4 regions of the Streptomyces liliiviolaceus genome follow, and region 2 is predicted to be linked to each of the others. Evidence: riboswitches for the same ligand, from Rfam matches in the RefSeq annotation. Region 2 holds a riboswitch; each other region holds the start of a gene.
The links. A riboswitch is a leader RNA that binds a small molecule or an ion and turns the genes downstream of it on or off. The one in region 2 is predicted to bind cyclic di-AMP.

Region 1 (5,182 bases), 610 kb from region 2:
CGAGGAGTCGGCGAAGGCGGCGGCCGTCCTGCTCGTCTTCCTGTTCCGCAGACGGGACTTCACCGGGATAGTCGACGGCGTGGTGATAGCGGGCGTCACGGCGACCGGCTTCGCGTTCACCGAGAACATCCTCTATCTGGGCACGGCCTTCGGAACGGACCGGCTCACCGGCGACACGGGCATCTTCTCCGTCACCGCCGCGACCTTCTTCGTACGCGTGATCATGTCGCCCTTCGCGCATCCGCTGTTCACCGTGCTGACGGGCATCGGCTTCGGCATCGCGGCGCTCTCGGCGGACCGCCACCAGGTGCGCCGCGTCGTCCTGCCCCTCACCGGGCTGCTGCTCGCGATGGGCATGCACGCGATGTGGAACGGCTCGTCGGCGTTCGGGGAGTACGGCTTCTTCGCGGTGTACGCGGCGTTCATGGTCCCGTCCTTCGGGCTGCTCACATGGCTGGCCGTCTGGACGCGCCAGCGCGAACTGGGCACGGTCCGCACGGAGCTGCCCTCGTACGCCGTGGCGGGGTGGCTGGCCGCGCCCGAGCCGTTCGTCCTCGGCTCGATGAAGGCGCGGCGGCTGGCGCGGGAGTACGCGACGCATCATGGCGGGCGGGACGCGGGGCGGGCGGTGGCGGAGTACGAGGCGTACGCCACCTCGCTGGCGTTCCTCCGCCACCGGGGGCGCCGTGGCCGGGCGGGGGCGGACTTCGCCGTGCGGGAGCGGGAGTTGCTGCACGAGCTGTGGGCTCGGCGGGAGCCGGCTCGGCCGGCGCTGGCGTATGCGGCGCGGGCGACTGCGCCGGGGCCTGTGCCTTGGGCTGTGCCGGGGTATGGGCATCCGCCGTCTTACCCCGCGTACAACCCTTACCGGTACTGACCGCCTGCTTGCCTGGTTGCGCAGTTCCCCGCGCCCCTTGGGGGCAGCGCCGCGGTGCTTGGCCTCGAATGCCCAGTGCGGGACGTCCGGGGCTCGTCGCGCAGTTCCCCGCGCCCCTAGGGAGTAGCGCCGCAGTGCTTGAGGCCGAATGCCCAGTGCGGGACGTCCGTGGCTGGGCGCGCAGTTCCCCGCGCCCCTCAAAGCACAAGCCTCGCTCCTCAAAGCACAAGCCTCGCCCCCTGCCTCCGCGACGCGACCCACGCCTCACTCGGACGCGCGGGTCAGCTTCGTGAGGTCCGTGTCCGTGAGCGTGAGGTCCGCCACCGACAGCAGGGCCGGGAGTTGCGACGGGGTGCGGGCGCTGGCCAGGGGGACGGCGACCGTGGGGCGGGAGGCCAGCCAGGCGAGGGCCACGGTGGCGAGTTCGGCGCCGCGCTCCTGGGCGACCTCGTCGAGCGCGGTGAGCACCCGCTGCCCCCGCTCCGACGCCAGATGCTTGCCCGCCGCACCGGCCCGCGGGCTGTCGACCTCCGCGCCCGCCCGGTACTTGCCGGTGAGGAAGCCCGAGGCGAGCCCGTAGTAGGGGACGGCGGCCAGTCCGCCCCGCGAGGCGACGTCCTGCAGCGGCCCCTCGTACGTGTCGCGCGACACCAGGCTGTACTGGGCCTGCAGCGCCACGTACCGCACGAGCCCCTCGCGGTCGGAGGCGTCCAGGGACTCCTGGAGCCGCTCGGGAGAGATGTTGGACGCGGCGATCGCCCGCACCTTGCCGGAGCGTACGAGCTCGTCCAGGGCGCCGAGGATCTCCTCGACGGGCACGGAGGGGTCGTCGTAGTGGGTGTAGTAGAGGTCGATGTGGTCCGTCTGCAGCCGGCGCAGCGACTCCTCGGCCGCGGCCTTCACGTTCGCCGGGGACAGGCCCTTGTACGAGGGATGCGCGCCGACCTTCGTGGCGATGAGGACGTCGGCGCGGTTGCCGCGCGCGGTCAGCCACTCGCCGATGACGGTCTCGGACACACCGCCCCCGTTGCCCGGCGCCCAGGCCGAGTACGCGTCGGCGGTGTCCACGAAGTTCCCGCCGGCGGCCGTGTACGCGTCGAGCACGGCGAAGGAGTCGGCGCGGTCGGCGGTCCAGCCGAAGACGTTGCCGCCCAGGGCGAGCGGAAACACCTCAAGGTCGGACGAACCCAGCCTGCGAAGAGAAGTCATGCCAAAACCAACGGCCGGACCGGACGGCCGTATTCCATACCTCGCGACACAACCTCACGACGCCACAACCTCACGACGCCACAACCTCACGACGCCGCGGGGACCTGCTTACGCGGGGACCGGCCCGCTTACGGGTTGAGGCCGTTGCCGCGCAGCCAGGCCATCGGGTCGATCCCGGTGCCGCCGGCCGTGTGGACCTCCAGGTGGAGGTGCGCCCCGGTGACGTTTCCGGTGGCACCCACGCGCCCGATGACCTCGCCCGTGCTGACCTTCTGCCCGACACTGACGCCGATCGACGACTGGTGGGCGTACCAGAGCTCCGTACCGTCGTCGAGCGTGAGGACCGTGCGGTAGCCGTACGAGCCGCTCCAGCCCGCCTCGGTGATCGTGCCGCTGTGAATGGCCTTGATCGGGGTACCCGTGGGAGCGGCGAAGTCTAGACCCGTGTGCTGACCGGAGGACCACAGCGAGCCGGACTGCCCGAAGGTGGAGGTGATCGTGTACGAGGAGGTGGGCAGTGTGAACTGCTTGGCCAGCTCGGCGAGGCGCGCGGCCTCGGCCTTCGCCTTGGCCTCCTCCTCCTTCTTCGCCTTCGCGGCGGCGGCCTTGGCCTTCGCCGCGTCCTGCTCCTTGGCCGCGAGCGCGGCGGCCTTCTTCGCGGCGGCGGCCTCGGCGGCCGCCTGGGCGTCGCGGTCGACCTGGTCCTGCTGGAGTTCGGCCTGGAGCATGATGCGCGAGCGCAGGGCCTCGCCGGCGTCGGCGTTGCCCTCCTCGGCGTCGGCCTCGGTGAGGCCGGCGGCGGTGAGCGCCGTGCTGGAACCCTCGGGGGCCTCGTCGTCGGAGATCAGCGAGCCGACGTTCGGCAGGTCGGGGATCGAGATCGACACCGGCGGCTTGCCGGTCTGCGCGGAGGCCATGCCGCCCGCGCCGACGGCGGCTATGACACCGACGCCCAGAACGGTGGAGCTGCGGGCGAGTCCCCCGCCACGCTGCTTGGCGACGCGGTGCTTGCCGCGAACCGGAACGACGGTCTCAGCGCTGGGATTCCAGGGCTCCCAGGGCTCGTCCGCCGTACGGGCGCCGAAGGCGAAGGTGTCGGGCTTCTTCTCGCCCGAGGTCTCTCCCGTCACCTCGTCAGGCATGAACGAGGGTGTGGGGGCAGGCCTGTTGAACGCCACGTGGGCGCGCTCCTTTCCTTCCTTCTCGCCTACCGGGTTAGCTGACGGGTTCGGAGCAGGAAGGTCTCCTACGCGCGTCAACCGCGGTGTTCACCACCACGAAAGACACGCGATTCACCCCATGTAGGTGGTTCCCCGGTTCCCTTGCGGGATTCGGCGCGTGCGCACGGAGCCGTCTCTTGTGACGGCTGGGACACCGCGCTGCGTTATCGAACGTTAATAGACTCAGGCACCGGATTCCAAGCTGTTCCTGATGATCGTTACGGCTGCTGGCCTGGACTTAAACGCTGCGAGCGGGGTAAATCGGGCGAGTTGATCGTCATTCACAGGTACCGTTTTTGTTGACGGTGTGTCAGTTGTTATGCGCAGGGGCGTCGTTCGACTACTGCAGGTGATATAGGTGCGGCGAGGGCCGGGAAGACGTCCCGGTGCCCTCACGGCCGCCGGACGGCGAGCAGCGCCATGTCGTCCGTACCGCCGCCCCCGGTGTACCGGACCACGTCGTCCACCAGTTCGCCGAGCAGGGCGTCGGGGCCGGCGAACCGGCGCCCGGACAGCCGAGCCGCCGGGTCGAAGAACACGCCCCGCCCGTCCCGGGCCTCGGACAGCCCGTCCGTGTGGAAGAGCAGCATGGCCCCGCCCGGGAACTCCTCCTCCTGCACGCGGTCGGGCCAGGCGCCCAGGTCGCCCATTCCGAGCGGCAGCGCGGGTTCCGCAGCGGCGAGCGTGCGTACGGTCCCGTCGCCGCGCAGCAGGAGCGGTCCGGGATGGCCGCGGTTGACGAGCCGTACGCGCTGGGCGCCGTGCGGGATCTCGGCGAGCACGGCGGTGATGAAGCCCTCGAAGACCTCGACGCTGTCGCGCCGCACCCCTTCGCGCATCAGCGACCGCTCCAGCCGCTGGGCGACGGCCTCCAGGGTGCTCTCCTGTTCGGCGGCCTCCCGGAAGGCCCCGATGACGACGGCCACGGCGGCGACCGCGCCCATGCCCTTCCCCCTGACATCGCCCACGACGAGCCGTACGCCGTGCGGGGTGTCCTGCACGGCGTAGAGGTCGCCGCCGATGAGCGCGTCGGTCTGCGCGGCCACGTACCGGACCGCGAGGTCGAGGCCGCCGGTGCGCGCGGCGGGTTCGGGCAGGACGGCCCGCTGGGCGGCCTCGGCGATCTCGTGGGCGGAGGCGAGGCGGGCGTTGCCGAGGCTCACGAGCCGGTTGATGACGACGGCGAGGCAGGCGACCGTCGCCACGGTGGCGATCTCGGTGATCCCGCTGGCGTCGACGGCGAACCGCACGGTCACCAGGATCATGGCCGCCGTCCCCGCGACGCCCGTCCACACGGTGGCGCCGAGCGACAGCAGGGGCGCGGCGACGAGCGATGCGGCCGAGAGGAAGGGCGCGGCGGTGAAGTACTGCGGGGTGAGGACGTCGTAGAAGACGCCCGCGACGATCAGCAGCGCCGGCAGCACGCGGACGACCGCGCGGGTACGGGGATACAGGCCGGTACGCCTGTCCGGCTGAGGCCCGGCGGAGCCCGGCGACCGCTGCTCGACCGCTCGACGCCCGATCACGTGTCTCCTGCCCTCGACCACCTCGCTCCGTCCAGGGTTCAGGGACCGGCGGGACGGGGCGAGCGGACGGGGACCGGGCGAGTGAGCGCGGGCGCGGGGACGGCACAGGGGAAGGTAAAACACCTGAGGCCGGAATCCATTGGATTCCGGCCTCAGGCCTTCAGTAGCGGGGACAGGATTTGAACCTGCGACCTCTGGGTTATGAGCCCAGCGAGCTACCGAGCTGCTCCACCCCGCGTCGTTGAAACCAGTGTACGCCATGCGCGGGACGCGAAGCACACCGTTAGATGTCGGTCTCAGTTCAGGTGGCGGTTGGGCGCCTTGGCCGCGCTCTCGTGCTCCGGGAGTAC
Region 2 (5,182 bases):
CGTCGTCGGGAACGGCGTCCCGTCGGGAAGCCGGGGCGCCGTCTCGACGACGTCCGGCTGCCCGCACGGGCAGCGGTGCGCGATCGCGCGCAGCCCGCGCGGCGGCCGCCCGAGCTGCTGCTTGAATGCCTCGACGTCGGCGTCGGTGGGCTCGGTGCGCGAAGTGGGCGGCGGGGGCGTTTCCATGCCTTGGCTCTGTGTCCTTCTGGTTCAGTTCACTGGTCGGAGGCGTCGGCCTTGTCGACGCCGTCCCAGACGTTGGCGTACCAGGCCCGGTCGGCGGCCGTCCGGTCCGTACGCGTCTTCTTCGCCGCGTCGGGGTCGATCACGATGAAGCCGGTCTCGCCCGGCATCACGTAGTGCAGCCGTTCCCGGATGCGCTGCTCGGCGTACGCGTCGTCCTGCCAGCGCGCCTTCAGGTCCCGCAGTTCCTCGACGCGCTCGCGGGCCTGCTCGCGCTCGCGCTGCAGATCGGCGACCTCGGCGCGCTGGGAGACGTACTGCCTTATGGGGTAGGCGAGGGCCACGACGAGCGAGCAGAGCACGAGGGCGAGCAGCGCCGCACGGCCGGTCAGCCGGGAGCGGCGCGCCTGGCGTTTGGTCTGGGAGCGGTAGACACGGGCGGCGGTCTGCTCACCGAGCGCCCGCAGCCTGGTCGCGGTGGAGAACCGGTCACGGTCCTTCACAGCCATCTGTCCCGCCTCCCCGATACGTACGTACGTCCCCGCACACGGTACGGGACCGGGTACGGGGACGTACGTACGACGCTGCCTACGAGGGCGTTCAGCCCTTGAAGCGGGGGAAGGCCGAGCGGCCCGCGTACACCGCGGCGTCGTCGAGGATCTCCTCGATGCGCAGCAGCTGGTTGTACTTGGCGACGCGGTCCGAGCGGGCCGGGGCGCCGGTCTTGATCTGGCCGCAGTTCACCGCGACGGCGAGGTCGGCGATGGTGACGTCCTCGGTCTCGCCGGAGCGGTGGGACATCATGCACTTGAAGCCGTTGCGCTGGGCCATCTCGACGGCGTCGAGGGTCTCGGTCAGCGAACCGATCTGGTTGACCTTGACCAGCAGGGCGTTGGCGGAGCCCTCCTCGATGCCGCGGGCGAGGCGCTCGGGGTTGGTGACGAAGAGGTCGTCGCCGACGATCTGGACCTTGGAGCCCAGCTTCTCGGTGATGACGTTCCAGCCGGCCCAGTCGTCCTCGTACAGCGGGTCCTCGATGGAGACCAGCGGGTACGCGGAGACGAGCTCCTCGTAGTACTCGGTCATCTCGGCGGCCGAGCGGGACTTGCCCTCGAACTCGTACTTGCCGTCCTTGTAGAACTCGGACGCGGCGACGTCGAGCGCGAGGGCGACCTGCTCGCCGGGGGTGTAGCCGGCTTCCTTGATGGCCTCGACGATGAGGTCGAGTGCCTCGCGGTTGGAGCCGAGGTTCGGGGCGAAGCCGCCCTCGTCGCCGAGGCCGGTGGACAGGCCGCGGCTCTTCAGGACCTTCTTGAGGGTGTGGTAGACCTCGGCGCCCCAGCGCACGGCCTCGGAGAAGGACTCCGCGCCGATCGGGGCGATCATGAACTCCTGGATGTCGACGTTCGAGTCGGCGTGCGACCCGCCGTTCAGGATGTTCATCATCGGGACGGGCAGCAGGTGCGCGTTCGGTCCGCCGAGGTAGCGGAAGAGCGGCAGGTCGCTGGCCTCGGAGGCGGCGTGCGCGACGGCGAGGGAGACGCCGAGGATGGCGTTGGCGCCGAGCGAGCCCTTGTTGTCGGTGGCGTCCAGGTCGATCATCGCCTGGTCGATGAGGCGCTGCTCGGTGGCGTCGTAGCCGACGAGCTCCGGACCGATCTGCTCGATGACGGCGAGGACGGCCTTCTCGACACCCTTGCCGAGGTAGCGGTTGGGGTCTCCGTCACGGAGCTCGACTGCTTCGAAGGCACCGGTGGAGGCGCCGGACGGAACGGCGGCACGACCCGTGCTGCCGTCGTCGAGGCCGACCTCGACCTCGACCGTGGGGTTGCCTCGGGAGTCCAGGATTTCCCGGGCTACGACGACGTCGATGGACGGCACGAGCATCTCCTTCTGGGATGTGACACAAGCTGTGCCGGGCCGGAGGCCCGGTTGCGCGCAGGCCTGGTGGCCCCGCGGGATGAGCCTAACCGGCTGCCGGGGATCGGCCAGCCCTCGACCGCCCCCTGGACAGAACCGAGAGGAAATTGTTTCCGAACGGAACAAAGACACGGACGAAAAGATCGGGCACAAAAAAGCCCCGCCCCGGTGCGTACGGGGGAACACGCACCGGAGCGGGGAGCCCGTGGGGGACGGGGGTGACCCTCACGAGACCTCCACTATGAAGGACACGGATGTGAGGGCGCTGTGGTTCAGTCGCGATTCGGATGTGGACCGGACGTCCGGTCGAGGCCGAGCGGCCAGTGCCTCGACCGGAGGTGATGTCCACAACCGCCCACGTGGGGACGCGAGCGCCGGCGGCGGGCCGGCCGTGGTGCGGCCGCCGTCAGCTGAGGTGCAGCTGCTGACCCGGGAAGATGAAGTCGGCGTCGTCGACGATGTCGTCGTTGAGCTTGTACAGCTTCGCCCAGCCGCCCTTGACGTTCTTCTTGTCGGCGATCTCGCTGAGGGTGTCGCCCTTGACGACCTTGTACTCGCCGTCGCCCTTCTTGACCTTCTTGCCGGTCGGGGTCTCGACGGTCTTCTTCGTCGCGGGACGCTCCTGCGAACGCGAGGCGCGCTCCTCGGAGGACTGCGAGTTCTGCTGCGGCTGCGTGGTGCTCTGGTTGGAGCCGCTGGAGTCGCCGGAGCCCGACGGGGCGGTGGAGCCACCGGTCGAGGCGCCGGACAGGCCCACGCCGCAGCTCGGCCAGGCACCCTTGCCCTGGCTCGCGAGCACCTTCTCGGCGACGGCTATCTGCTGGGACTTGGACGCCTGGTCGGCGGTGGAGGCGTACGAGCTGCCGCCGTACGCGGCCCAGGTGGAGGACGAGAACTGCAGGCCGCCGTAGTAGCCGTTGCCGGTGTTGATCGACCAGTTGCCGCCGGACTCACACTGGGCGACGGCGTCCCACTCGGACGCGGTGGCGGCGGAGGCTCCCGTGGCGCCCATCAGCGGGACGGCGACGGCGGCGGTGGTGACACCGGCCAGCGTGGCGATGCGGGTGGCCTTGGACGGGCGACGGTGCTTGCCCTTGCTCGAAAGCAGCATGAAGTGATCCCCTCACCGACGCCTGCGAGGTGAGCTGTCGGGTTCGGGCCGAGTGAGTTGCCCGGCCGCGCGACACTGCTGTCACGCGGCTTAACCCCAAGCCGTGCCCGGCCATGACGACCGGGTCCGGCACTTACCTGGGTCCCCCGCTCCTGCCTACGGCGCTTTACGCGACGACTGTTCCCGTACGGCCGTTGGCAGGATTCGGCGTGCGACCGTCGGGGCTCACCAATGGCGAGCGGTCACGACCGTAAACACGGGCCGCGCCGAAATTCAAAGACGATCAGGGGTGTTGAGATCCATGTCTCAATTCGCCAAATCGGACATTCAACGCGAACTACCGCTGCTTTTCGCCCGATTCGGCGCCTTGATCACTACTTGCTCGGTGCCGGTCAGCCGTCGACCGCGAGGCGCTGACCGGGGATGATGAAGTCCGGGTCGGAGCCGATGCTGTCCTTGTTCGCGGCATAGAGCTCGCTCCACCCGCCGTCGATGCCAAGGGAGTCGGCGATGCTGGAGAGACTGTCCCCGGAACGGACCGCGTACGAGCCCTCGTCGGCGAGGACGCGCGAGGTGCTGTCGCTGCGCGAGGCGTGCCGGCCGGCGTAGTCGTCCGCGCGGGGGGCCATGTCGACCTCTTCGGCGCTGCCGCCCCGGTGACGGCCGGAGCTGTCCGCGGCCGCGTCGGCCGAAGCGTCGTCGTTCTGGGACGACTTGTCCGAGTCGTCACCCTTCGCCTTGGTGTCCGCGGACGAGCTGTCCGTTCTCTGTGACTCCGAGGCGGAGTCGTCGGACTTCGAGCCGCTGTCCGTGGACGAGTCGGACTTCGCGCTGTCGCTCTCCTTCGTCGCGTCCGCGTCGGCCGACGGGGTCGCGGAGTCCTCGGCGAGGCCCGTGTCGACGCCGGCGGAGTCGGAGTCCTGCGTCAGACCGGCGACGAGACCGCAGGTCACCCAGGCGCCCGTCCCCTGGTCCGCGAGGATCTTCTCGGCGACGGCTATCTGCTGCGAACGGCTGGCCTGGTCGGCGCTCGGGGCGTAGTCGAGGCCACCGTTCTGCTCCCAGGTCTCCTGGCTCATCTGGAGTCCGCCGTAGAGCCCGTTGCCCGTGTCGGCGCTCCAGGAGCCACCGCTCTCGCACTCGGCGACCGCGTCCCAGGTCGTACCGCTGGCGGCACTCGCGCCGCTCGCACCGAGCAGGGGGATCGCGATGGCCGATCCGGCCACGCCGGCGGCGACGAGGAGCGCCGGAGCCTGACGGGGGCGCCGATGACGGCCGTTCCCGGAGAGCATGCGATTGCCTTTCGCGTGACAGCAAGGAATACGCACGGACACAGCGGAAAGCCGTGCTCGTGACTGCTGCGACGGGCGGACCTGCCGCATTGATGGGTGAAGGTAGCGGCACTCGAACTCTTGTCACAAGTCGGTGCAGCGTAGATAACGTGAAGATCACAGAGTTGACGGAGTCTCACCTTCCGTCGCCTTCGGTGCTACCGCCGTCGGCACTTCCGTCAAGACTTCGCGACCGGGGTGAACTCCACCGGAAGCGTGCGCAATCCACGCATGATGAGCCCGCCGCGCCACCTCAAATCGGCTGAATCCCCCGCGAGTTGCAGGTCGGGCAGCCGGGTCAGCAGCGTGGCCAGCGCGGTCTGGCCCTCCAGCCGGGCGAGGGGCGCGCCGAGGCAGTAGTGGATGCCGTGGCCGTAACCGAGGTGTTGGTTGTCACGGCGGGAGAGGTCGAGCGTGTCCGGGTTCTCGAACCGGTCGGGGTCGCGGTCGGCCGCCGCGAGCACGACGAGCACGGGGTCACCGGCGGCGATGTCCTGCCCGCCGACGCTGAGCGGTTCGGTGGCGAACCGCCAGGTGGCCAGCTCCACGGGCCCGTCGTAGCGGAGCAGTTCCTCCACGCCGGTCGCGAGCAGATCCGTGCGGCCGGCCGCTAGGGAGTCCTGCAGCCGCCGCCGTT
Region 3 (5,182 bases), 110 kb from region 2:
TCGGGGACGGTCGTGAAGGCCGGCGACCCGATCGCGTACTCCGGGAACTCCGGCAACTCCACCGGCCCGCACCTGCACTTCGAGGTGCGCCCCGGCGGCGGTTCGGCGATCGACCCGCTCCCGTGGCTCCGCAGCCACGGCATCGACCCCACCTAGAGGCTGTCCGACCCTTCCCGTCCGCCGCGCGACGCCACGCATGCCTGCCAGCGCCCGCTCGGCCTGCGAGCTCCCGCTCCACGGGGCCCGGAACCGGCGGAAGCCACCCGATCGGCGGCCCCGCCCTCACGTCCCGTCCAGCTAGCCAGCCAGCTAGCTGGCTACAGCTTCTCCACCGGTGCGTACCGCAGCAGCAGGCGCTTCGGCTTCTCGCCGCCGAAGTCGACCGTCGCTTCCGAGTTCGCCCCCATGCCCTTCACCCCGACCACCGTGCCGAGGCCGAACTGGTCGTGCGTGACCCGGTCTCCGACCGCCAGCGATACCACCGGCTTCTCCGAGGAACCGCGCCGCGTCGCGAAGCCGGACGCGCCCGAGGCGGCCGAGCGCGAGCGGGAGGACGACAGGGAGGCCGCCACACCACCGGCCGGGCCGGAGGCCACCGCTCCCATCGAACCCGTGCGCTTCCAGTCCAGATGCGCCTCCGGGATCTCCTCCAGGAAGCGGGACGGCGGGTTGTACGAGGGCTGGCCCCACGCGCTGCGCATCGACGCCCGCGTCAGATAGAGCCGCTCGCGCGCGCGGGTGATGCCGACGTACGCGAGGCGCCGCTCCTCCTCCAGTTCCTTGGTCTGGCCGAGGGCGCGCATGTGCGGGAACACGCCGTCCTCCATGCCGGTCAGGAAGACGACCGGGAATTCCAGGCCCTTGGCGGTGTGCAGGGTCATGAGGGTGATGACCCCGGAGCCGTCCTCGTCCTCGTCGGGGATCTGGTCGGAGTCGGCGACCAGGGCCACCCGCTCCAGGAAGGCGGCGAGCCCGGTCGGCGTACCGGCCTCGGCCTCACCCTCGCCCTCGTTGGCCGCCGTGCCCGCGCCCTCGCCGCCGGCCGCCTCCTGCTCGAACTCCAGCGCCACGGAGGCGAGTTCCTGGAGGTTCTCGATACGGGTCTCGTCCTGGGGGTCGGTGGAGGCCTGCAACTCGGCGAGGTAGCCGGTGCGTTCGAGGATCGCCTCCACGACGGTCGCCGGGCCCGCGCCGGACTCGACGATCGTGCGGAGGTCCTCCATCAGTGTGTTGAACCGCTTGACGGCGTTCGTCGAGCGGGCCGCCATGCCGTACGCCTCGTCGACGCGGCGCAGCGCCTGCGGGAAGCTGATCTTCTCGCGCTGGGAGAGCGCGTCGATCATCGCCTCGGCGCGGTCGCCGATGCCGCGCTTGGGCACGTTCAGGATGCGGCGCAGCGGTACGGAGTCCTCGGGGTTCGCGAGCACCCGCAGGTACGCGAGGACGTCCCGGACCTCCTTGCGCTCGTAGAAGCGGACGCCACCGACGACCTTGTAGGGCAGGCCGACCCGGATGAAGATCTCTTCGAAGACACGGGACTGGGCGTTCGTACGGTAGAAGACGGCGACGTCGCCGGCCTTCGCGTCGCCCGCGTCGGTGAGACGGTCTATCTCCTCGACGACGAACTGCGCCTCGTCGTGCTCGGTGTCGGCGACGTAGCCGGTGATGCGCGCGCCCGCGCCCGCGTTCGTCCACAGGTTCTTCGGGCGGCGTGATTCGTTGCGCTCGATGACCGCGTTGGCGGCGGTCAGGATCGTCTGCGTGGAGCGGTAGTTCTGCTCCAGCAGGATCGTCGTCGCGTTCGGGTAGTCCTCCTCGAACTGGAGGATGTTGCGGATCGTCGCGCCGCGGAAGGCGTAGATCGACTGGTCGGCGTCACCGACGACGCACAGCTCGGCCGGCGGGAGGTCGTCCTCCCGCGGCGGTACGTCCTCGGGGTGCGCGACGGGGTCCGTGGCACTGCCGACGAGCTCCCGGACGAGAGAGTACTGCGCGTGGTTCGTGTCCTGGTACTCGTCCACGAGAACGTGGCGGAAGCGGCGGCGATAGTGCTCGGCGACGTCCGGGAAGGCGCGCAGGAGGTTGACCGTCGTCATGATCAGGTCGTCGAAGTCCAGCGCGTTCGCCTCGCGCAGCCGCGACTGGTACATCGCGTAGGCCTGGGCGGCGGTCTTCTCGAAGCCGTCGGAGGCCTGGGCGGCGAAGTCCTCCTCGTCGATCAGCTCGTTCTTCAGGTTCGAGATCTTGGCGCTGAAGGACTTCGGCGGGAAGCGCTTGGGGTCGAGATCCAGGTCGCGGCAGACCAGGGCCATGAGCCGCTTGCTGTCGGCGGCGTCGTAGATCGAGAAGGACGACGTGAAGCCGAGCTTCTTGCTCTCGCGGCGCAGGATCCGCACGCAGGCACTGTGGAAGGTCATCACCCACATCGCGTGCGCCCGCGGGCCCACGAGCTGCTCGACGCGCTCCTTCATCTCGCCCGCGGCCTTGTTCGTGAAGGTGATCGCGAGGATCTGACCGGGATGCACCTTGCGCTCGCCCAGCAGGTGGGCGATGCGGTGGGTGAGCACACGGGTCTTCCCGGAGCCGGCGCCGGCCACGATGAGCAGGGGGGAGCCGTGGTGGACCACCGCCGCGCGCTGGTTCTCGTTCAACCCGTCCAGGAGCGCGGCCGGGTCCACGAGCGGCCGGGGCGCGCCGTCGCGGTAGTGGCCGTCCCTGCTCGGGGGCACGTCGAAGCGCCCGCCGAACAGGTCGTCCGGACCGTGGTCCGGCGCCTCGTCCTCGGGCGGCGGCGGGGGCTCTTCCTCGTGGGCCCCGGAGGGCTTGAGGTCCGCCAGGAAGCTGTCATCAAAGAGGCTGCTCATCGCTCTCCGAGTCTAGGCGTCCCCACTGACACCCGGCCGCCACCCCGGAAACTCGGCGGAATCCCGGCCGGGCGGCCATGGGCAGGGCTTCACCCGTGATGAGCACGCCATTACGCACGGTGGCCACCGCGGCGGCGACGGGGTGCACTGCGGTCCCGTCACGGGGCGCGGACTTCAACCCGCATCTGAACGGCGTACGGACGGCCTCCGTATAACCGTGCGAAGGCGGGGCGCGCAGGCAACCGTGCGAAGGCAGGGTGTGCCGGCCACCACCTGCCGGAGGGCATCCCCGAGCCGACCGGAAGCCGGTCCGTCGGCTCGGGCGCCGCGCCGGGACCCGATCGGCCCACTCCCGCACCCCGGGGACAACTCGGAGCAGATCGCGACCAATTGACGTCGCCGGACGACGCCCGTGGTTCAGGTCACGAAAATGTATCGGGCATATCGCACATCAAACTTCACAGGTGCCACACGTATTGGCTAACTTTCGCGTAGGCCGCTCGACCCGCACCGGCGAACAACGCCGGGCCGAGCGGGCTCCGCCGAATCCGGCTGCCCTCGTGGCCTCCGGAACCGGGGACCCAACCGATCCTGGGGTGAATCGGTCCGAACTCCCGCGTGGGACAAGGACCGTAGGGCAAACCTTCCGAAGCACTCGCCCGAACCCGACAGCTAACTCGGTAGGCGGATGACGGAAGGAGACGCCCTCGTGGCGCCACACCGCAAGTCGCGGCCCCCCAGTTCCCTGGGCATCCGCACGCCTGCCCTCGCCACCGCGGCCCTGACCTCGGTGGCCCTGCTCTCCCAGACGGCGGACGCCTCGCCGGCCGCGGAGCCCAGGCCGAGCACGGAGGAGGTCCAGAAGAAGATCGACGACCTCTACCAGCAGGCGGGCACGGCCACCGAGAAGTACAACGCCGCCAAGGAGAAGACCACCAAGCAGCGCAAGCGCGTCGCCACGCTGCTCGACGACGTGGCGCAGCGCACGGAGAAGCTGAACTCCGCGCGTGAGGCGCTCGGGACGTTCGCCGCGGCGCAGTACCGCACCGGAGCCTCCGCCCCCGACAGCGCTTCCCTCCTCCTCGCGGACAACCCGCAGGACTACTTCGACCAGACCCAGCTGATGAACCGGCTGACCGCCCGCCAGAAGCAGGCCGTCGACGAGTACGTCACCCAGCGGGCCACCACGTCGAAGAAGCGGCAGGAGGCCTCCGAGGGCCTGGAGACGCTCACCACGACGCAGAACACGCTGAAGACGTCCAAGGCTGACGTCCAGCGCAAGCTCGCCGAGGCGCGCGAGCTCCTCTCCAAGCTGACCGCCGAGGAGAAGGCCCGCCTGGCCGCGATCGAGCGGAAGAAGCAGGAAGAGGCCCAGCGCAAGGCGGACGAGCTGGCGCGGCAGCAGGCGGCCGACGCGGAGCGCCGGCGCCAGGAGGCGGCGACGCAGGGCACGGGAGCTGGTACCGGTACCGGTACGGGCACCGGGAGCACGGCGGGCTCGGACTCCGCCTCCTCCACCAAGGCGGCCAAGGCGCTCGCCTTCGCCCGCGCCCAGATCGGCAAGCCGTACGTCTGGGGCGCGAGCGGTCCCGGTTCGTACGACTGCTCCGGTCTGACCCAGGCCGCATGGAAGGCCGCCGGTGTGACGCTTCCGCGCACCACCTGGGACCAGGTCGACACCGGCACGACGGTCTCCGTGGACAACGCCCAGCCCGGCGACCTGGTCTTCTTCTACGACGACATCAGCCACGTCGGCATCTACATCGGCGACGGCATGATGATCCACGCTCCGAAGCCGGGTGCGTACGTCCGCGAGGAGTCGATCTACTACATGCCGATCCACAGCGTGGTGCGGCCGGGCTGAGAGCCCACCGGGGACGGGGACGGGGACGGGGTCCCACAGGGAACGCGGACGGGGTACGGCACGTGGGTGCCGTACCCCGTCCACGTTCCGGGCCGGTTTCCGGGGCGGCTCCCGAGACAGTTTCCGGGGCGGCTCCCGGCGCGGTCGCTCAGGTCCAGAGCACCGCGATGAAGACGTTCACCGTGGTCAGCCCGCCCACCAGGGCGAACAGGCCCTTCTCCACCTTCTCGTCGTCGCGTTTGACGTAGACGAGGCCGAGGATCACGACCAGGAGTGCCAGCTTCACGCCGATCTTGACGTTACTGACGGTCTGGTCGTCGGCCTGGTTGAGGCCGACGAGGACCGCGCCGGTGACCAGCATGGTCAGCGCGCCGTGGAGCATGGCGGGGGTGAAGCGGGCCGTGCCGTCGCCCATGGCCTTCATCTGGGTGAGGAAACCGCCCAGCAGGGAGGC
Region 4 (5,182 bases), 6.0 Mb from region 2:
CGGAGAAGCCACGTCCGTACTGAAGGAGTGAGGCGTTGACGTAGAAGAGCCCGAAGTTGCCGAAGAACGTGACGGTCATACCGAGGGCGGCGGCGCCGAGTGCCGGGCTGCGGAACAGGCGCGGGTCGAGCATGGGACGGGGGACGCGCAGTTCGACCTGTACCCAGCACAGACCCAGCAGAACGCCGCAGGCGAAGGCGGTGAGCACGACCGTGCTGCCCCAGCCCTGTTCCGGCCCCTCGATGATTCCGGTCAGCAGTGCCACGACGGCCGCCACGAACAGCAGCGTGCCGGGCAGGTCGAGGGTGCGCTCGGAGCGGGCGCTGCGCGGTGCGGTCCGAGCCGTCCACGCCAGGCAGCAGAGCGCTATGAGGGCGACCGACAGGAACAGCGTGCGCCAGGAGCCCGTACTCAGCACCGCGCCGCCTCCGACGTTGCCGACGACGCCGCCGATGCCGGAGGCCGCCGCCCAGACGGCCAGCGCGTGGGGGCGCCGCTCGGGGGCGGTGGCGTGCAGGAGGACGCCGACGCAGTTCGGCAGGACGCAGGCGGCGCCGAGGCCCGTGACGGCGCGCCCGATCAGCATGATCGGCACGTTCGGCGCCACGGCCGACACGACGGCGCCGAACGCGACCGTGCCGAGCCCCGCCATGAGGACACCCTTGCGGCCGTACTTGTCGCCGGCCGCACCGGCGGGAATGACCAGGCAGGCGAAGACCACGACATAGGCGTCGACGATCCACAGCAGGTTCGACGAGGTCGGTCGCAGTGAACTCGCGGCCAGCTGCGGCACCGCCAGGTTGATCGCGGCGACGAATCCGACGACCAGGGCGGTGCACACGCTCACGCAGGCGAGCACGGGCCCGGACCGCCGCGCCGGGCGGCGGGTGGCTTCGAGGGTGGACGTCATGGCTCTCGATTCCTTCTGGGATCACGGAACACGAAGCACGGCCGGACACCGCCCGGCGGACCGGGCAGCCCCTCCCGGGACAGGGCGAGGCAAGGCGGGCACTCATTTCCGAGTCACCGTGCACCGTAAAGGTAACACATACGAGACACTGTGCCTCGTATAGAGTTGCCGCATGGTGGATGGAAGCGGCCGCGGACGGCCCCGCAGTGAGAGCGCACGGGCCGCCGTGCTGCACGCCGTCGACGACCTGCTGGTGGAGGTGGGGTACGCGGCCCTGACGATGAAGGGCATCGCCGAGCGGGCGGGCGTGGGCCGGCAGACCGTGTACCGCTGGTGGTCGAACAAGGCGGAGGTGCTCTACGAGGCCAGCGCCATCGACGCCCGGCAGGAACTGTCCGTGCCCCGCAGCGGTGATCCCCGCAAGGACGTCAAGGCCTATCTCGACGCCCTCGTGGCCTTCCTGGCCCACTCGGACGCGGGTGCGGCCTACCGTGCCCTCATGGGCGAGGCCCAGCACGACGCGGAGGTCGCCGCGCTGCTCGCGTCCCGCGACATCCTCGGGGAGAGCGCCGCGGAGGTCGTGGAGGCGGCGCGGAAGCCGAGCGGCACCGCCCTCTCGCTCGAACAGGCGACCGCACTGCTGATCGGCCCGCCCTTCTTCCACATCCTGACCGGGCGCAGCGCGGACGGCCTCGACACCGAGCAGCTCACGGATCAGTTCGTGCGCACCCTGAACGATCCGGGGGCCTGAGACGCCCCCGTCCCTGTCGGCCGTCCGGCCCGGGACATGCCGAAGGCCGGACCCCGGGGATCACCGGGTCCGGCCTTCGGAGATGCACATCGGTCGACACCCGCAGGCGTCAGACCGTGTCAGTTGACGTCGGACGGCGTCAGACGGAGACGCCCTTGGCGCGCAGGTACGCCAGCGGGTCCACGTCCGAGCCGTAGTCCGGGGTGGTGCGGATCTCGAAGTGCAGGTGCGGGCCGGTGACGTTGCCCGTGGCACCCGAGAGGCCGACCTGCTGTCCGCCGGTCACGGTCTGGCCGGCCGAGACGGAGAGGGAGGACAGGTGGGCGTACTGGGCGTAGTGGCCGTCGGCGAGCTGGATGACGACCTGGTTGCCGTACGCGCCGCCCCATCCGGCGGAGACGACCGTGCCCGCGCCGACGGACTTGAGCGCGGTACCGGTGGGCACCACGAAGTCGACACCGGTGTGGTAGCCGCTGGACCACATGCTGCCCGACATCTTGTACGAGGTGCCGATGGACGCCCCCGAGACCGGCAGCGTGAAGCCGGTGGCCGTCGAGGTGTCCGCCGCCTTGGACGCCGTGGTCGTCTTCTTGGCCGCGGGCTTGTCGGCGGCCTTGCCGGACGACTTGGAGGCGGTGGAGTCGGAGCTCGACGCCGTGGCCTTGCCGCCGAGGGCGAGCTTCAGGCCCGGGTGGATGAGGGACGGGTCGCCGCCGATGGACGTGCGGTTGTCCGAGTACAGCTTCTTCCAGCCACCGCTGACGTCCTGCGTGTCGGCGATCTTCGACAGGGAGTCGCCCGAACGCACGGAGTACGTCCTGGTCGTGACCTTCTTCGCGTCCGCCTTCGCCCCGGCCTGCTTCTCGGCGGTCGGAGCGGCGGCGGCGGAGTTGCTCGCGACGGTCGAGACGTTCGCGGCGCCCGCCACGGAGTCGGCGGCGGACTGCGGGGTCGCGGCGTGCGCTCCGGTGGCGCCGAGCAGCGGGAGGGCGAGAGCCGCGCCCCCGGTGCCGGCCACGGCCATGGAACGGGAGAAACGCGGGGACTTGGGACGGCGGTGCTTACCCTTCGCGGGCATGACGAATTCCTCTCCGGCGCCTGCGAGGTGAGCTGTCGGGTGCGAGCTGGAGATGCCCGGCCGCGCTTTCGCACGACTTAACCCCAAGCCGTTCCGGAGACCGGAACAGGCGTACTACCTGTGGGTCCCCCGCTCCTGCCACATACGGGTGAGTGTGCGGATTCCGGGCGGCGGCAGGATTGGGCGTCCGTCCGGATTGGAGGTGAACGTAAGCGACATGAAGAGGCGGGAACAAGCTTGAGGGTTTCCTGTGTGCCCCGTTTTCTTGATCCTCGACCGAATTACCGGTCACCCTGTGTGAATGCGGGCCGTCCCTCGTTTATCAAAGCCCTGAAAACAAAGCGGACTTACGTGAGCATGGCGACAGCGGAACGTCACGGATATGACGCTGCTCACCCAGGACCGCTCCAGGAGCCTTCACTCCGGCGCGAGTTGGAACGAAGGCTCCATTACGGACACAACAGTCAGATGCGACGCAGGCGGATAACTGCGGCATCGAGATCCCCGCGCAGCCCCGTCCGCAGCCCGTGATGCAACAGCACCGCACCCCGATGGACTTCGCCCGTTTCGAGGCATTCGTACGATGCCGACGGATCGAGTCCCCGCAGCCTCACCGGCAGGGCGGGCTCGCCGTAGTGCTGGGCCTGGAGCCAGGCGAGGAGGACGACCTCGCCGTCACGGACGTACTGGACGGCGCTGAGTCCGCCCTGCGGCGCCCGCAGCCGATGGAGCTCACCGCGCTGCACGACGGGCCTGATCTCCTTGTAGAGCTCCACCCAGGTCCGCGCCTCGGCCAGTTCCTCCCCGGTCCAGCGGGTGAGGTCGCCGCCGACGCCGAGCACCCCGGCCATCGCGCTCACGAACCGGAAGCGCAGCGAGCTGACACGTCCGTTGAGCTGGGTGTTCGGGCTGTCGGTGACCCAGGCGGCCATGGCCCGCGCGGGATGCACCTGACTGAAGCCGTGCTGGATGGCGAGCCGGTCGAGCGGGTCCGTGTTGTCGGAGGTCCACACCTGGTCCGTACGCGCCATGATCCCGAGGTCGATCCGGCCGCCGCCGCCCGAGCAGGACTCGAAGGCGACGCCCGGGTGGGCCGCCCGCAGCCGGTCCAACAGCTTGTACAGGGCGTGCACATGGTCCACCCACAGCCGCTGCGGATAGGCCTCGCCGGGCCAGCCCGCATCCGTGAAGGCGCGGTTGAAGTCCCACTTCACGTAGTCGATCGGCGCACTGGAGAGCAGCGCGTCGAGCTGTTCCCACAGGTATTCCTGGACGTCCTCGCGGGCGAGGTTGAGCACGAGCTGATTGCGCAGTTCCGTCCGTTTCCGTCCCGGCTGGAACTGCACCCAGTCCGGGTGCGCGCGGTACAGCTCGCTGTCGGGGTTGACCATCTCGGGCTCGACCCAGATGCCGAACTGCATCCCGAGCCCGTGCACGTGGTCGCCGAGCGGCTTCAGCCCGCCCGGGAAGCGGTCCGGGTTGACCGTCCAGTCGCCGAGGCCGGCCCGGTCGCTGGTGCGCGCCCCGAACCAGCCGTCGTCGACCACGAACAGCTCGACACCGGCCTCGGCGGCCCGGCGGGCGAGCGCCCGCTGCTGCTCCTCGGAGATGTCGAACTCCGTGGCCTCCCAGGAGTTGTAGAGCACGGGCCGGTCCTGCTCCGCGTCCGGGATCACGTACGCGCGCTGGTACGCGTGCCAGGCGCGGCTCGCCCCGCCGAAGCCGCCGTCGCTCCACAGCCCCGCGAAGACGGGGGTGACGAAGGTCTCCCCCGGCTCCAGCCGCAGCAGGCCCGAGTCGTCGTACCCGGCCCCGCCGGTGATCTGCACGCGCGCGTCGGGCAGTTGGGCCACCGCGATCCGCCAGGTACCCGACCAGGCGAGCGCGCAGCCGTAGACCTCGCCCAGCTCCTCGGTCGCCGTACCGTCCGCGTCCAGGGCGACCCACGGCAGATGCTGGTGCCCGGTGTGTCCGCGCCGGCTGCCGATGATCTTCTCGCCGTACGTGAGCTCGGAACGCACGAGCCGGGACTCGGCCGCCCACCGTCCGTGCAGCTGGGACAGCCGCCACCCGTCGCGCTGCGGCAGTGTCCAGGTCGCGGAGTCGGCGCGCAGCACCTCCAGGGCGGGCCCCTCGTTGGCGAGGGTCACCCAGCGCTCGACGACGTCGGTGCCGGCCCGCATCCGGTAGTGCAGCGTGATGCCGAGCCCGGAGTCGGAGAACCGCAGCCGCAGCTCGTCATCGCCGGCTCCTCCTGCCGCCTCTCCGCCGGCGGTCTCGTACCCCTCGAAGCGCCATTCGGTGCCGCGCCTCTCGGGTGTGCGCACGGAGAGGGCGGGCCGTACGAAGCGGGGGCCGCCCTCGACCGGGTACTCCTCGTGGCCGTCCAGGGTCGCCTCGAACGCCCAGTACTCGGGACCCGGGCCCGCGGCGAGCGCTTCGA

Region 1: linked by a shared signal. The riboswitch ahead of J8N05_RS05085 (M23 family metallopeptidase) and the one ahead of J8N05_RS02430 (LysM peptidoglycan-binding domain-containing protein) in region 2 are both predicted to bind cyclic di-AMP.
Region 3: linked by a shared signal. The riboswitch ahead of J8N05_RS01960 (C40 family peptidase) and the one ahead of J8N05_RS02430 (LysM peptidoglycan-binding domain-containing protein) in region 2 are both predicted to bind cyclic di-AMP.
Region 4: linked by a shared signal. The riboswitch ahead of J8N05_RS28375 (M23 family metallopeptidase) and the one ahead of J8N05_RS02430 (LysM peptidoglycan-binding domain-containing protein) in region 2 are both predicted to bind cyclic di-AMP.

What each region holds. Positions count from the first base shown of each region.
Region 1 is NZ_JAGPYQ010000001.1:1,170,626-1,175,807, forward strand. It holds gene J8N05_RS05075 (PrsW family intramembrane metalloprotease) at 1-877, shown strand, start outside; gene J8N05_RS05080 (aldo/keto reductase) at 1,142-2,086, opposite strand; gene J8N05_RS05085 (M23 family metallopeptidase) at 2,215-3,264, opposite strand; cyclic di-AMP (ydaO/yuaA leader) riboswitch at 3,276-3,433, opposite strand; gene J8N05_RS05090 (PP2C family protein-serine/threonine phosphatase) at 3,699-4,832, opposite strand; tRNA gene J8N05_RS05095 (tRNA-Met) at 4,997-5,070, opposite strand; gene J8N05_RS05100 (dihydrofolate reductase family protein) at 5,129-5,182, opposite strand, start outside.
Region 2 is NZ_JAGPYQ010000001.1:563,031-568,212, forward strand. It holds gene J8N05_RS02415 (DUF501 domain-containing protein) at 1-186, opposite strand, end outside; gene J8N05_RS02420 (FtsB family cell division protein) at 216-692, opposite strand; gene eno (phosphopyruvate hydratase) at 784-2,070, opposite strand; gene J8N05_RS02430 (LysM peptidoglycan-binding domain-containing protein) at 2,510-3,214, opposite strand; cyclic di-AMP (ydaO/yuaA leader) riboswitch at 3,219-3,388, opposite strand; gene J8N05_RS02435 (LysM peptidoglycan-binding domain-containing protein) at 3,607-4,506, opposite strand; gene J8N05_RS02440 (cytochrome P450 family protein) at 4,725-5,182, opposite strand, start outside.
Region 3 is NZ_JAGPYQ010000001.1:450,722-455,903, forward strand. It holds gene J8N05_RS01950 (M23 family metallopeptidase) at 1-156, shown strand, start outside; gene pcrA (DNA helicase PcrA) at 318-2,864, opposite strand; cyclic di-AMP (ydaO/yuaA leader) riboswitch at 3,395-3,566, shown strand; gene J8N05_RS01960 (C40 family peptidase) at 3,574-4,728, shown strand; gene J8N05_RS01965 (hypothetical protein) at 4,877-5,182, opposite strand, start outside.
Region 4 is NZ_JAGPYQ010000001.1:6,598,498-6,603,679, forward strand. It holds gene J8N05_RS28365 (MFS transporter) at 1-910, opposite strand, end outside; gene J8N05_RS28370 (TetR/AcrR family transcriptional regulator) at 1,083-1,661, shown strand; gene J8N05_RS28375 (M23 family metallopeptidase) at 1,801-2,739, opposite strand; cyclic di-AMP (ydaO/yuaA leader) riboswitch at 2,742-2,908, opposite strand; gene J8N05_RS28380 (alpha-galactosidase) at 3,204-5,182, opposite strand, start outside.